2 regions of the Thioalkalivibrio sp. ALMg9 genome follow, and region 2 is predicted to be linked to the other one. Evidence: predicted binding sites of a transcription regulator. Region 2 holds the regulator's gene; the other holds the start of a gene.
What was found. The regulator LexA, encoded in region 2, represses DNA repair genes until DNA is damaged. The targets are predictions, from matches to a motif close to TACTGTNNATATNNACAGTA.
Positions count from the first base shown of each region.

Region 1: F792_RS0111125 (error-prone DNA polymerase) is a predicted target of LexA. The motif match lies at 4,566-4,585, and genes of this name have one in related genera.

Region 1 is NZ_AQYC01000009.1:422,279-429,963, forward strand. It holds gene F792_RS0111120 (mannose-1-phosphate guanylyltransferase/mannose-6-phosphate isomerase) at 1-1,366, shown strand, start outside; gene F792_RS0111125 (error-prone DNA polymerase) at 1,406-4,564, opposite strand; gene F792_RS0111130 (phosphatidylserine/phosphatidylglycerophosphate/cardiolipin synthase family protein) at 4,747-6,015, shown strand; gene F792_RS0111135 (cyclin-dependent kinase inhibitor 3 family protein) at 6,051-6,596, shown strand; gene F792_RS0111140 (SPOR domain-containing protein) at 6,605-7,228, opposite strand; gene F792_RS0111145 (bifunctional 2-polyprenyl-6-hydroxyphenol methylase/3-demethylubiquinol 3-O-methyltransferase UbiG) at 7,482-7,685, shown strand, end outside.
Region 2 is NZ_AQYC01000009.1:924,618-932,302, forward strand. It holds gene F792_RS0113470 (2-isopropylmalate synthase) at 1-671, opposite strand, end outside; gene F792_RS0113475 (Lrp/AsnC family transcriptional regulator) at 851-1,342, shown strand; gene lexA (transcriptional repressor LexA) at 1,697-2,314, shown strand; gene imuA (translesion DNA synthesis-associated protein ImuA) at 2,632-3,264, shown strand; gene F792_RS0113490 (DNA polymerase Y family protein) at 3,425-4,858, shown strand; gene rnk (nucleoside diphosphate kinase regulator) at 4,873-5,283, opposite strand; gene F792_RS0113500 (rhodanese-like domain-containing protein) at 5,748-6,095, opposite strand; gene F792_RS0113505 (thioredoxin family protein) at 6,145-6,813, opposite strand; gene F792_RS0113510 (glycine cleavage system protein H) at 6,824-7,276, opposite strand; gene F792_RS0113515 (hypothetical protein) at 7,276-7,674, opposite strand.

The sequences.
Region 1 (7,685 bases), 500 kb from region 2:
GCTGTGGCCGGTATCGCGCAGTCACTACCCCAAGCAGTTCCTGCCCCTGACCGGGGAGCAGACGTTGCTGCAGCAGACGGCCGAGCGGCTCGACGGCCTGGGCGCGTCGGCGCCCCTGGTGCTGGCCAACGTCGAGCATCGCTTCCTGGCGGCCGAGCAGTTGCGGGCGGCAGGTGTGGAGCATGCCCGCATCGTGCTGGAGCCGGAGGGGCGCAATACCGCCCCGGCGATCGCCCTGGCCGCATTGCAGGCGCAGGCGGAAGGGCGCGACCCGTTGTTGCTGATCTTGGCGGCGGACCACCACATCGGTGATCCCGAGGCCTTCCAGGCCGCCGTGGCGCGAGCCATGACGCTGGCGGAGGCGGGCCACCTGGTGACCTTCGGGATCGTGCCTACCGCTGCGGAGACTGGTTATGGCTACATCCAGCAGGGTGAGTCCCTGGGGGAGGCGGGGGCGCGAGTGGCGCGTTTCGTCGAGAAGCCGGATGCCGCCACCGCGCGCGAGTACGTCGACAGTGGCGATTACCTCTGGAACAGCGGCATGTTCGTGTTCCGCGCCTCGCTGTACATGCAGGAGTTGCAGCGTTTCGAACCGGGCATCGTCGAGGCTTGTCGCGCCGCGCTGGAGGGCGCCCGCGAGGACCTCGACTTCCTGCGGGTGGACCCGGAGGCCTTCGCCGCGGCCCCGAACATCTCGGTGGATTACGCCGTGATGGAGCGCACCGAGCACGCCGCCGTCACACCGCTGGCCGCCGGTTGGAGCGACATCGGTTCGTGGTCCGCTCTGGCGGGCGTGCGTGGCATGGATGAGCAGGGCAACACCCTGCGCGGGGACTGCCTGCTGGAAGATAGCGAGGGCTGCGTGGTGGATGCCGACGGCTTGCTGGTCGCTGGCATTGGCCTGCGCAACCTGGCCGTGGTCGCCACCCGTGACGCCGTACTGGTTGCCGACCGCGACCGCGTCCAGGACGTCAAACTCATCGTGGAGCGCCTGAAAGCGGACAATCGCAGTGAACACGTGGATCACACCTCGGTGTACCGCCCATGGGGGTGCTACGAATGCGTCGATGTAGGGCACCGTTACCAGGTCAAGCGCATCACCGTAAAACCGGGGGCGAAGCTCTCGCTGCAGATGCATCACCATCGCGCAGAGCATTGGGTGGTGGTCAGCGGTACTGCGAAGGTGCGAAACGGCGAGGAGACCTATCTGGTGACCGAGAACCAGTCGACCTACGTGCCGATCGGGCAACTGCACTCGCTGGAGAATCCGGGATCGATCCCGCTGGAACTGATCGAAATACAGTCGGGTGGCTACCTCGGCGAGGACGACATCGTGCGGTTGGAGGATCTCTACGGCCGCGTTTGATGGATATGCTCGCAAGAGTTTGCGTTCGATAGGTCGGAATTAGCCGAAGTCGCGGGAGTGGGTGGCGAGTTCGCCGAGCCAGGTGCTGCGGTCGATCAGGCGCTGCACGATCAGGTGGCCGACGCCCTCGCTGTACTGCCACTCGCCGTGGGCCTCCAGCAGGCGGCCGTGCAGGACCTCGGCGCGAAAGCGCTCCACCCGGTCCGGCCAGACGATCAGGTTGAGCGTGCCGGTCTCGTCCTCCAGGGTCAGGAATACCGTACCGTTGGCCGAGCCGGGGCGCTGGCGGGTGATCACAAGCCCGGCGTAGCGGGCGCCACTGTGGCCGGGTTGTTCGAGTAGCCGGGCGGCGGTGGCCAGGCGGTGCTGTTCCAGGGACGGGCGCATCAGTGCCAGCGGGTGCGGACCCAGGCTCAGGCCCTGGGTGGCGTAGTCCTGCACTAGGTCGTCCACCGCATCCGGGCGGGGCAGCAACGGGGTCACGTCGGCCTCGCGCACGGTCTCGCCCGGTCCCTCGGCGAACAGCGGCAGGGGCTCCTCCACCGCCTCGGTGGCCCAGCGCGCTTGGTGGCGGTTGCCGGCCAGGCCCTTCAGGGCGTCGGCGCGCGCGAGGCGATTGGCCTGGGCGCGGGTGAGCCTGGCGCGGGCCACCAGATCCGGGACGTCCGCGAAGGCCCGCTCAACGCGGGCGGTGACCACGCACCCGGCGACGTCACGGGCCAGCCCGCCGACGCGGTTCAGGCCCAGGCGCAGGGCCAGCGCGTCGCTCCCGGCCAGCGGTTCCACCGTGCACTCCCAGTCACTACAACGCACGTCCACCGGGCGGACCTCCACGCCGTGGCGGCGGGCGTCGGCGACGATCTGCGCCGGGGCGTAGAAGCCCATCGGCTGGCTGTTCAGCAGGGCGCAGGCGAAGATCGCGGGCTCGTGGCACTTGAGCCAGGACGAGACATAGGTGATCAGCGCAAAGCTGGCCGAGTGCGACTCGGGGAAGCCGTATTCGCCGAAGCCGAGGATCTGCTTGTACAGCTGTTCGGCGAATCTCTCCGGATAGCCGCGTTCGCGCATGCCCTCCATCAGGCGCTCGCGGTAGCGCGCGAGCTGGCCGGTGCGGCGCCAGGCGCCGATCGCGCGGCGCAGCCCGTCCGCCTCGCCGGCGGAGAAGCCGGCCGCGACCATCGCTAACTCGATCACCTGCTCCTGGAAGATCGGCACGCCCAGCGTGCGGCCGAGCACGCGTTTCACCTCGCTATTTGGGTAGCGCACCCGTTCCGGGTGGGCGCGGCGCTTGAGATAGGGGTGCACCATCTCGCCCTGGATCGGGCCGGGGCGCACGATGGCGATCTCGATTACCAGGTCGTAGAAGTTCGTGGGCTTCAGGCGCGGCAGCATGCTCATCTGCGCGCGCGACTCGATCTGGAACACGCCCAGGGTGTCGGCCTTTTGCAGCATGCGATAGACCGCCGGATCCTCGGCGGGGATGTCGGCCAGGCCCCAGTTACGGCCTCGGTGACGCGCCATCAGCTCTAGTGCGCGGCGCACGCAGGAGAGCATCCCCAGCGCCAGCACGTCGATCTTCAGCAGGCCCACGGCGTCCAGGTCGTCCTTGTCCCACTGGATCACCGAGCGCTCCGGCATGGCCGCGTTCTCGATGGGCACCAGCTCGTCCAGCCGGCCGTCGGCGATCACGAAGCCGCCGGTGTGCTGCGACAGGTGGCGCGGGAAGCCGAGCAGCTCGGCGGTCAGCGTCTGCCACTGCCGGGCCAGGGCGCCGTCCGGGTCCAGTCCGGCCTCGCGCAGGCGCTCGGCGGGGATGCCGTCGTCCCACCAGGCGAGGTTGGCGGTCAGCGCGTCCAGCCGCGCGCGCGAGATGCCCAGCGCGCGGCCGACGTCGCGCAGGGCGCTGCGGCGGCGGTAGCGGATTACCGTGCAGGCCAGCGCGGCGCGCTCGCGGCCGTAGCGCCGGTAGATGTACTGGATCACCTCCTCGCGGCGCTCATGCTCGAAGTCGACGTCGATGTCCGGCGGCTCGCCGCGCTCGGCGGAGATGAAGCGCTCGAACAGCATGCTGGAGCGCGAGGGATCGACTGCGGTGATGCCAAGGGCATAACACACGGCCGAATTGGCGGCCGAGCCGCGCCCCTGGCACAGGATCCCGCGGCTGCGGGCAAAGCACACGATGTCGTAGACGGTCAGGAAGTACGGCTCGTAGCCCAGCTCGCGGATGATGCCCAGTTCGCGTTCGATCTGTTCCTGCACTGTCGGCGGGATGCCGTCGGGCCAGCGCTGGCGAGCACCCTTGAGGGTCTCCTCGCGCAGGTAGGCGGACGGGGTCATGGTCTTCGGCAACGGGTCGGTGGGGTAGCGGTAGGTGACCGCGTCCAGCGAGAAGTCGCAGTCCCACGCGATGGCCACACTGGTCTCAAGCCAGGCGGCGGGATACAGCGCGGCTAGCTCGGCCCGCGGGCGCAGGCAGCGTTCCCCATTGGGGAAGCGTTCATGCGCCGCCTCCGCGACCGTCGAACGCAGGCGCAGGGCGGTCAGCACGTCCTGCAGGGCGCGCCGCCCGCGCCGATGCATGTGCACGTCGCCGCAGGCGACGATCGGGAGTCCAGTGGCGGTTCCCAGCGCCCGGGCGCGGGCCGTCAGGGTGGCATCTTCGGGGGTGCGCAACTGGCTCACGGCCAGGTGGCCCTGACCTAGGGCGGCCCATCCGGACAGCCAGTGGGCCGCTGCGGCGAGCGCCGTCCCTGGGCTGTCGGCGTCGACCCGCAGCAGGCTGTGCCAGCCGGTGCGGCTCTCGGCGGGCAGGGCATCCAGGTCGGCGCGCGTCAGGTGGTAGTGTCCCTTGTCCGCCGCGCCGCGGGCCCGAGTGATCAATCGACACAGGGCGGCGTATCCCGTGGGATTGCGCACCAGAAGCGTCAGGGTGGGGCCATCGGCCAGCCGGAAGGTCGCCCCCAGGATCAGGTGTAACCCACATTCCTTTGCTGCCGAGTGTGCTCGTACTACACCAGCCAGCGAGGCGATATCGGTCAGCGCCAGCGCGCGATAGCCCAGTGCCTGCGCCCTTTCGACCAGCTCCTCCGGGTGCGATGCCCCGCGCAGGAACGAGAAGTTGCTGAGCGTCGTCAGTTCGGCATAGGCCGGGGGGGCGCCGGCATGCTTGCGGGTGGGGGGATGGGCTGCGGATTCCATATACTGTCTATATATACAGTATATGGAATCCGTCCCACAATGACCGGGGGGATCGCCAACCCATTACGCTTCAACGCGGTGCCGGGATAACAGGCCACCTGACGAACCTTCGCCGGTTTTTGTAACCGGCTGTGTACACTGAGCCAAAATCCTCATGTATTCGCTGCGTGCCTGGAGACCCCATGCGCTACGTCCTGCTCCCGGTGGTGCTGATTGCCCTGATCTTTGCGCTGGGGAATGTGGTGCTGTTCAATGCGTTGCCGAAACCGGACCGGCTGAAAGAGCCGCTGGCGCTGGAGTACGGGACTTCGTCGGAGCAGTTCCGGCGGGACATGGGCCTGCTCCTGCAGCAGCCGATCATGAGCGGCAACCGCATTGACCTGTTACAGGACGGCGAGGCCATCTACGCGGCCAAGATCGAGGCGATCGAAAACGCCGAGCATTCGGTCACCTTCGAGGTGTACGAGTACTGGGGCGAGCAGGCGGCGATTTTCTCCGAGGTCCTGGCGCGTGCGGCGGAACGCGGGGTTCGGGTGCATGCCATGCTGGATTTCCTTGGTTCGCGCGATGCTGACCCGGAGATGTTCGAGCGCATGGAAGAGGCCGGGGTGGAGCTGGTGCGCTGGCGCGAGCCGTCCTGGTACCAGTTGTCGCGCTTCAATCACCGCACGCACCGCAAGCTATTGGTGGTGGACGGTCATACCGGTTTCATCGGGGGAGCCAACGTGGCCGATCCCTGGGTTGACGGTGACGACCGCGATGGCTATCGCGACAATCACTTCCGCATCCAGGGCCCGGTGGTCGGCAATCTGCAGGCGGTGTTCCTGGAGACCTGGCTGGACGCCACGGGGCGGATGCCCACCGGCGAGGCGTATTTCCCCGAGCTGTCCGAAATGGGGGATCGCGACGCCCAGATGGTTAACAGTGCCCCGCGCGAGGGGCGTCACCGGGTGCGCCTGATGTTTCTGCATGCCATCGCCGCGGCGGAAGAGCACATCACGATCGGTACGGCCTATTTCTATCCCGATCCGCGGTTCCTGGAGGTACTGGAGGAGGCGGCCGACCGGGGCGTCCGTATTCGCGTGCTCGTCCCGGGCGACAGCATGAACTTCGGTTTCTTCCGTCATGCATCGGTTAATCGCTGGCGGCCGATGCTCGAATCCGGGGTGGAACTGTACGAGTATCATCCGCGCATGTACCACTCCAAGCTGATGGCGATCGACGACCGCTGGGCCAGTATCGGCTCCGCGAATCTGCACAACCGGTCGTTTCGTCTGAACGACGAGGCCAACCTGAACATCTGGGACGAAGGCTTCGCCCGCGAGATCCGCGAACTGATCGAGGTGGACAAGGCCGATGCCGAGCGCCTGACCATCGAGGACTGGGAGAACCGGCCGCTGCGGCGACGCCTGGCGGGGTGGATCACGCACCTGATTGGTCCCTATCTTTGATGCACCCATTCCGACCCCCACGGCAGGAGCACGCCATGACATCCCCCAAGGCCGGCCAGACCCCTTCGTTCGACATCGGGGTCATTCATCTGCCCGAGGGCGGGGCGATTGGCATGACTCGTTGCCCCGGCAAGCGGCCGGATGGAACGAGTTGCGCGGCGCAGGACGTGCAGGCGGATCTGGCGGCGCTGTGGGACTGGGGTGCGAACGTGCTCGTGACCCTGAATCAGGGGTCCGAGCTAAGTGATCTGGGTGTTCCGGATCTCGGGAAGACCGTTCGGGCGGCGGGGATGCGCTGGCTGCATCTCCCGATCGGCGACATGGCCGCTCCCGATCGGCCCTGGGAAGAGGGTTGGCAGGATGTCGGGCCGCAGGTCCACCAGCGGTTGCGGGCCGGCGAGCGCGTGGTGTTCCACTGCGGGGGCGGTCAGGGCCGTGCGGGCACCATTGCTGCCCTGACCCTCATCGAACGCGGGCTTGCGCCGGAGGCGGCCATCCGGGAGGTCCGGTCGGCCCGTCCCGGCGCGATCGAAAGCCCCGACCAGGAACGCTACCTGCGCAGCTTGCCGCGCACGGACTGAGGTGCGTTTCAGGAGTGGTTCAACGGCCGCGCGACGATAAAGGCATCCGCGAGCGTATCCCCTTCCTGTGCCTCGAGGGCGGCCATCGCGGCTGCGCGCGCGTCGAACAGGCCGATGCGAACCCGGTAGCGTTCGGAGGCCGGCTCGGGTCCGTCCACGACCTCCAGGCGGCTGGCAAGCCCGCGGGCCTTCAGGGTCCGGTCCAGCTTCCGGGCGTTTTCCAGTTCGGTGAATACGCCGGCCTGGATGGAATACAGCTCCTCGGGTGCGGAGGCGGCTTCGCTCCGCTCATGCTGGCGTTCCGGCGTGGGTTCCGCCAGCGACGGCTCCTGGCTTTTCCGCTCAATGCGGCCGGAATGGCGAGCCGGCGAGAAGAGTGGCAATGCGGTGTCATCGCCGGCGCGGGTCGACAAGGGTGCCGGGGTATCCAGCCAAGACGCGCGGGCGCGTCCGGATTCCGGCGCCGAGCCCGTGTTCTCGGTTGCCGGCGATTCGGGCTCGGCGACAAGCGGTCCGGGGGCCCCGATCGCGGCGCCCGAAAAGACACCCAGAATGAACAGCAGGACCGTGGCCAGCGGGGTGCCCAGCACCAGGAGGAACAGTTGGCGTCGGGTAAGGAACAGATTGATCATCTTATGACCCTCCTTGGCAATCTTTGCCTTTTCGTCATCGAGGGGCGGGACCTCCGTCGGGCGACGGAAAAATGACGTTTCCGCCCTCTTGTAGCGATATGCAAACAAGATGCCAGTTATGGGTCGGGCCGGGAGGCGAGAGGTTCGTGGAAGACTGTCTGCTTGGGTGCGATGATGCGCGCAGGGCCTGGCGAGGGTTCGTACGGCCCTTGTCCCTGCCGCGCTGCCCTACCGGTCCTTGGCGAGAAGCCTGATGCGAAGTGCGATCTACGATCTCCTGATCCTGCGACTGACCGCCCGCTGGTATGCGGAGGCCCTGGAGCGGATGCCCGATGGCGCGCGAGTGCTGGATGTGGGCATCGGCACGGCGGGGGCATTGCTGGCCAATGCCGAGCGGGCGCGGCACAAGCAGTTGCACCTGACCGGGATCGACATCGATGGCGACTACGTCCGGCGG
Region 2 (7,685 bases):
TGGTCGGCAAAGACGTTCGGCGTGGCGGACTCGACCGTGGCCGGCAGGTTGATCACGACCTTCTGGCCCTGGTCCGGGCGCCAGATCGCATTCACCGCATCGACCACCTCGACCGCGAAGTCCAGCTCGGTGGTGGAGAAGCTCTCCGGCGAGTACTGGAAGATCCAGTCGGTCTGGGGGTACTTCGCCGCGTAATCCCGCACCCAGCGTGCACCGTTCTCGGCAATGCCGCGCACGCCGTCGCGATCCATGCGGAAGACCTGCTCGCGCTGCGCCGGGTTGGTGGAGTTGTACACGTGCACCACCGCGCGCGGGGCGCCCTCCAGCGCCGCGAAGGTCTTCTGGATCAAGTCCTCGCGCGCCTGGGTCAGCACCTGGATGTACACGCCCTCGGGGATGCGGTCTTCATCGATCAGGCGGCGGGTAAAGTCGTAGTCGATCTGCGAGGCGGCCGGGAAGCCGATCTCGATCTCGGTCAGACCGATTTCCACCAGCACCTCGAAGAAGCGCATCTTCTGTTCCACGCTCATCGGGTGCACCAGCGCCTGGTTGCCGTCACGCAGATCCACCGCGCAGAAACGCGGGGCGGCCGTGGTGCGCTGGGCCGGCCAGCGCCGATCGGACTTGTCGATCGGCGGGAACGGGGCGTACTTGGTGTGATCGAAGGCCATCGTGTTCGTCTCCTGTAAGGGGCGCGGCCTCGCCGTGTGGTCGGGTGCCGCGCTCCGGATTTCTATCTGTGCATTATCCTAACGCATTGTCCCCGGCATAACCTTGCGTTTTTCCCTAAGAACGCAATAGTTGCGCACTATCCTTGCGCAATAAAGCCACTTTAGAGCAATATTCAACCATGAAACCCGAACCACACCGACTCGACCGCTATGACCGCCGCATCCTCGAGATCCTGCAGGAGGATGCGAGCCTGTCCAATCAGGCCCTGGCCGATCGCGTGGGGCTCAGCCCCTCCCCCTGCCTGCGTCGGGTGCGTGCGCTGGAACAGGCCGGCGTCCTGTTGAGCCGCGTAGCCCTGCTGGATCGGCGCAGCCTGGGGTTGGAACTGACCGCCCTGATCCATATCGGCATGGACCGCCATACCCCGGAGCGCTTCGCCCACTTCGAGGAGACCGTGGCGAGCTACCCCGAGGTCCAGCACTGCTACCTGATCACCGGCCAGTCGGCGGACTACATGCTGCAGGTGGTCGTCCCCGACATGGATGCCTACCAGGAATTCCTGCTGCGCCGCATCACCCGACTGGAGGGCGTGGACAGCGTCCATTCCAGCTTCGTGCTGCGCCGCGTGGTCGACCGCACTGCCCTGCCACTGGACTACACCCCCACCTGAATACCACCTCAAGACCCAGGGCGGGTTGACCACGAAGGCACGAAGAAAGGCAACGGCCGGCAGGATGTGATGAGCGAAGCGAATCGCATCGTGTAGCCATCCCAAGGGTGGCGAGGTTCGCGGATCGATGCGTTTCGCTTCGCTCAACAGCATCCTACGCCCGGGTCGCGACACCTCCTTGGGTTTTCTCCGTAATCCTCTGTGGTGCAACCGCACTTGAGCTTCTTCGTGCACTTCGTGGTGGAACAAACCGGCCGTCAGGAGCAAACACGCACTCCGGATGGATGCGCCGCTCTTGTCCTCGCGCCAGCCACCCCTGTACTGTATATATAGACAGTAACCGGAGGGTGCCCCGTGTCGCTCACTGCACGCCAGCAAGCCATCTTCGACTACATCGCCGAGACCATCGCCACCCAGGGCACGGCACCGACCCGCAGCGAGATCGCCCGGGCCTTCGGCTTCCGCTCGCCCTACGCGGCCGAGTGCCATCTGAAGGCCCTGGAGAAGAAGGGCGCGATCGAACTGCTGGGCGGCACCTCCCGCGGCATCCGCCTGCCGGGCGCCGCCCGTGGCGCACCGGCCGAACTCCCTCTGGTCGGGCGCGTCGCCGCCGGCTCGCCGATCCTCGCCACCGAGCATATCGAGCGCCACTACCGGGTCGACGACGCCCTGTTCCGCGCCCGCCCGGACTATCTCCTGCGCGTACACGGCGAGAGCATGCGCGACGCCGGCATCCTCGACGGCGACCTGCTGGCCGTGCGCCAGACCCCGGAGGCCCGGCCCGGCCAGATCGTGGTCGCCCGCATCGAGGACGAGGTCACCGTCAAGCGCTTCGCGCAGGACGGCCCGAAGGTGCGCCTGCTCCCGGAGAACCCCGACTTCGCCCCCATCGAGATCGACCTCGAGCGCCAGGACCTGGCCATCGAGGGCATCGGCGTGGGCGTGCTGCGCGATCTCGACCCGCAGGCCTAGGGAAACACTGACTCATGTACACACTCGCGTTGGCACCCCAGGTTTTCCGAGACCAGGCGCGTCGTGCAACAGGTAGTGGTTCTACCCGCCCGTTTTTGATGGATTCGGGGCGCAACGCAGGATCGGGGAACCTGGGGCGCCAACCCCACAAACGATTGAAGGCAGGGGCTCGGCCGCCCGTTGTTGATGAAAACGGGCGCGGGAACGGCGTTGCGGCTCCCTTGTGCAGAATGACTGCACCGCAGTCACCGCGCCTTGTTCGCACGCAAAAGCGACTCGAGCGCGAGCGTGTACATGAATCAGTGTTTCCCTAAGCCATGAGCGCGCTGGATACCCTGCTCGACCACCCGGCGCTCTGGCGCGGCCGCAGTGCGGCTCCGGCCACGGATGCCCCGGTCTGGCCCAGCGGCCATGCGGAGCTGGATCGGGCCCTGGGCGGCGGCTGGCCGCGCGGCCAGTTGATCGAACTGCTGGGGGCCCCGTTCGGCTGTGGCGAGACCCGGCTGCTGGTCCCCATGCTCGCCGCCTGCGGCCGCGAGGGCTACTGGATCGCGCTGATCGCACCGCCGGCCACGCCCTGGCTACCCGGCTGGCAGACACTCGGCATCCCGCCGGAGCGGGTCCTGCTGATCCATACCGAGCATGATCGCGACACCCTGTGGGCCGGCGAGCAGTGCCTGCGCGACCCGGCGTTCGGCGTCCTGCTCGCCTGGCTGCGCGGCCCCGTGGAGACGGCCCTGCTGCGCCGGTTGCGTCTGGCTGCCAGCGAGAGCCGGGCCTGCGCGATCCTGTACCGGCCACCAAACGCCGCGGCACAGCCCTCGCCGGCCCACCAGCGCCTGCGCTGGCAGCCCGCGGCCTCCGGCCTGGAACTGCACTGCCTGAAGGGGGCCGGCCACTGGGCCCGCTCCGGCCACCCCCTGCAGGTTCCCGAACCACCGGAGGCCTGAGATGGGCCAGCCTGCCCGTCCCTCGCGTGCGACCACACACCCGGAGCCGGTCCGACAACAACTGAGCCTGCTTCCGGCCGCAGCCCTGCCCGTCACCGCACCCCGGCCACCGGAGACGCATACCGCCAACCGCGCCGCCCGGCCGCGGCAGGAACACTGGATGGCAATCGACCTGCCGCACCTTGCGCTGGACGCGCTGGCCCGGACGGAGCCGGACCCCGGGCGGCTGCAGCGCCCCCTGCTGGTGGTGGAATCCGACCCTGCCCCCCGGGTGCACGCCGCCAACCGCGCCGCCCGCCAGGCGGGTGCCCGCCCCGGCATGGCGCTGGGGGATGCCCTGGCGGTGCTGGATACCCCGGAACTGGTCGAGCATGCCCCGGACACCCTGCAGGCCCAACTGGAGATGCTGGCCGGCGTACTGCTGCGGTTCTCCGATCACGTGCACCCGGAGCCGGAGGCACAGCGCATCCTGGTGGAGGTCGGGCGCAGCCGCCGCCTGTTCGGCGGCCTCGAGGCCCTGCGCGACCAGGCGCGGGACACCCTGACCGAACTGGACTTCCATCCCCGTATCGGACTGGCCCGCAGCCCCGCCGCCGCGCGCCTGCTGGCCCGCCTGCGCAACCCCGCGATCGCGGAAGACCCCGAGGCCCTGCGCCGCATCCTGTCCCCGGTTCCGCTGGAGGCCCTGCCACTGGCCGCCGCGACCCGCGAGGGCCTGCGCGCCGTGGGCCTGCGCCAATTGGGCGATCTGCTGCGCCTGTCGCGCCCCGAACTGGCCCGACGCCACGGACCGGAGTTGCTGGACCTGCTGGACCGACTGCTGGCGCGGCGCGCGGAGACCCTGCCCCGCTTTGCGCCACCCCCGGTGCTGGATCTGTCCCTGCGCCTGGAGCACGAGATCCACGCCACGGCGACCCTGGCCTTCCCGCTCAAGCGGCTGCTGCGCCAGGCCGAGGCGCAGTTGCGCGGCCTGAACCGCAGCCTGCAGGGGATGACACTGGAACTGGCCCACCGCGAGGCGTGTACCCGCATCTCACTGGAGCGCGGGCAGCCGGGCATTCGCACCGACGAGTGGCTGCCCCTGTGGCAGACCCGACTGGATCGCGAGACCCTGCCGGCGGCGGTGATCGGCCTGCGCCTGCAGGCACCCCGCTTGCTGGACCCACCGGCCCGGGGCGACAGTCTGCTCGCCGCAGACCCGGCGAGCAGACCACCGGCCGATCAGCTACCCGCCGTGCTGGCTCGCCTGCGCGCCCGGCTGGGCGAGCAGGCCGTCGCCCGTCTGATCAACCGCCGCACACCGAGACCGGAGGATGCCCAGCGGCCGCGACACGATCTCGCCACCACTCCGGCCCCCACCGCTCCAACCCCGGGCCAACGGGCCTGCGGAACTGCCCTCTGGCTACAGGGCCCCGAGCCCGCCGCGCCCCCCGACCAGCCCCAATGGCTGGGACGACTGGAAGATGGCTGGTGGGATCACGGCCAGGACGCGCGCCGCGACTACGCTTGCAGCCGCGACCGTCAGGGCCGCCGGCTCTGGCTGTACCGCTGCCTGCGCAGCGGCCAGTGGTATCGCCAGGGTTACTGGGGCTGAGGGGGGACGCCGCCTCAGCGGTGGTATTCGCCCGCGCGCTCCGGCTGGTACTCGACCTCCTCGATGCGCACGTGCATCTGCCCCCCGCCCGGGCGCGGCCACTCGATCTCGTCGCCCTCGGACAGGCCCAGCAGCGCACTGCCCACCGGCGCCAGGATCGACAGCGTGCCGCCACTCTCGTCCACATCACGCGGGTACACCAGTGTCATCGAGAACTCGTCGCCGGACTCGATCACCCGGAACCGGACCTTCGAGTTCATCGTCACCACCGAACCCGGAACCTCGTGCGAATCCACGACATCCGCGCGATCCAGTTCGGACTCGAGATCGGCCTTGCCGGGGAAACTGCCATCCGGAAGGGACTCCAGCAGCTTGTCCAGGCGCTCCATGTCCGTGGTGGAGACAATGATCTTCGGCTTGTTCACTTTCTTACTCCAGAATGCAGAACGCGCCTCCGGGGAGACGCGCCAGGCAAATAATATTCAGGGAATTTCCGGAAACCGGGAAACTTACTCGGGAGACTAGCCAAGACCCGGCAAAAAAGCCATAGCGCCCATCACAGTGCTCGTAAGCGGGAGCCGCACATAGGGAGACGCTGATTAATTCGCACGTCCGCGCTCGATCGATTTTGCTCGCTGACAAGGCGCGGTGAGCGAAGTGTAGCCGAGCTACATAAGCAAGCCGCAACGCGGTCAGCGGGCCCATTTTCGTCAACAACGGGCGGCCGAGCCCTCAAGGGGTTGGCGCCCCATTTTCCCCGATCCTGCGTTGCGGCGTTTGACCGTAGAGTGACTACGGCGCTGCGCACCGCGCCTTGTCTCGGAAAAAACGGGGCACCAACGCGGACGTGCGAATTAATCAGCGTCTCCCTAGCCTTTGCCTTGCGCCCTCACCGAGGCCAGGTCTCCCGCCACGCCGCGTAGCCCCCGCGCAGCACATGCGCATTGATACCCATCGTGCGCAGGCTGTCGGCCACGAGCTGGGACCGGCCGCGACCGCCACAGAACACCACGACGGGCTGGTCCGCATCCGCCATATGAGACTCGATACCGGCCTCTAGCTTGGGCCGCGGGATGTTGATCGCGCCCTCGATCGTCCCCGCGGCCGCCTCCTCGGGCTGGCGCACATCCACCAGCAGAAACGGTTTCTCTTCCTCAAGCCAGCGCGCCACCTCCCCTGGTTCCAGATGCGGCAGGCTTTGTTCCAGCTCGCGAATACGCTTCTCGAAAAGACTCACAGGAGGACTCCGTTGGCTGCGTGAACCGCAAGTTTAGCGCGCGCCCGGGTCACAACGACGGACGTACCAGCAGTGGGACCACCCGAAGGGTGAACAGGACCAGCCCGACCAGCGCCGCCACCGCACCCACCGCCGTTAACATCGCAACGCCCAGGATCCAGCCGAGCCCCATGCCCAGCACGGCCAGATGCACCAGGACCTGCGGCGTCCAGGCCCACAGCCAGCCACTGGCGATCGGGTGGCCGGTAAAGCGCGGCAGCATGTGCTCGCCAAGCCCCATGATCAGCAACAGAAGAAAACCCAGGGTAAAGCCATGCAGCGCGGCCGGACGCGCCGCACCCTCGAGGAAGAACCCGCCCAGTGGCAACGCGGCACCCGCGATCAGCAGCCAGATCATCGCGCCCAGCACCGAGGCCCGGCTGGAGGCCGACAACCCCAGCCCGACATGGCGCGCGGCCTTCTGTGTGCGTTCCGGGGCCTCCGCCACCAGTGCGGTCGCGGCAGTGCGATCCAGCAGCCCGATGTGCTTGAGCTCGCCATCCACCACCACGGCCGGGATCGACCGGATGCGCAGCCGGGTCGCCAGTTCGCGCCCTTCGGGCTGGCCCATGTCGACCACCGCGAAGTCGATCTGTTTGTTTTCCGACACCTCGCGCCAGATGCGCTCGGCATCGTGGCAGGAGGCGCACCACTCGGACACCAGCAGTTCCACTTTCATGATCCCGCCCTTAGTCCGCGCAGCGCATGCAGTGGATGTCGTAGCGATCGACCCATTGTTTCAGACCGGCAATCGCCTCGGCCCCGGTATGTAGCCGCTCCAGCGCCGCTTCCGGATCGTCCGGGCGCATCACCACGACCCAGGCATCGGTATAGGGGGCCACGTTCACCAGCCCCGGATCGGCCTCCACGGCCGGATTGATGCGCTCAATGGTGCCGTCGAACGGCGTAGGGATGCCCCCCGCCCACTTGCCGGACTCCAGCCGCGCCACCGGCTTGCCCGCGGCGCGGTGCGAACCCGGCTTGCGAAAGCGGAAGTATTGCACCCGCCCCGCCATGGTCTGGGCGGGATCGGTAATCCCGAGGGTAAAGGTGCCGTCGTCCTCCGGACGGACCCAGACATAATCCAGGTCATAGAACAGGTCGTCCGGCAACTCGCAGCCGTTGTATTCCGTATGACTCATTACGCCCCCTTCGGACCGTAGTGACGCACGGTGAGTGCAATGTTCAGTGCGAACAGGATCATCGCCCCCCAGGCCATCGCCCCGCCGACCGCGACGGTCGGGTTATGAAAGGCCAGCCAGCCCGCGATCATCACCAGGAGCCCGAGATTGGCCAGCAGGAACTGCACATGGCCCAGGCGCTCGGAGAACAGCGAACGTCCGGAAAAGCGCGGCAACACATGCAGACCCACGCCATAGATCATCATGGTCACGAACCCCAGCAGCATCAGGTGGCCATGGATGCGCGGCACATTGCCGGGGATCAGGCCGGGATGGGCCAGCCAGAGGATGCCGAGCAGCCCGCCCAGCAGGGCATAGGCGAGGGCCGCGAGGATGAACATCCGGTTCCGAGGGTGCATCAAAAGCTCCA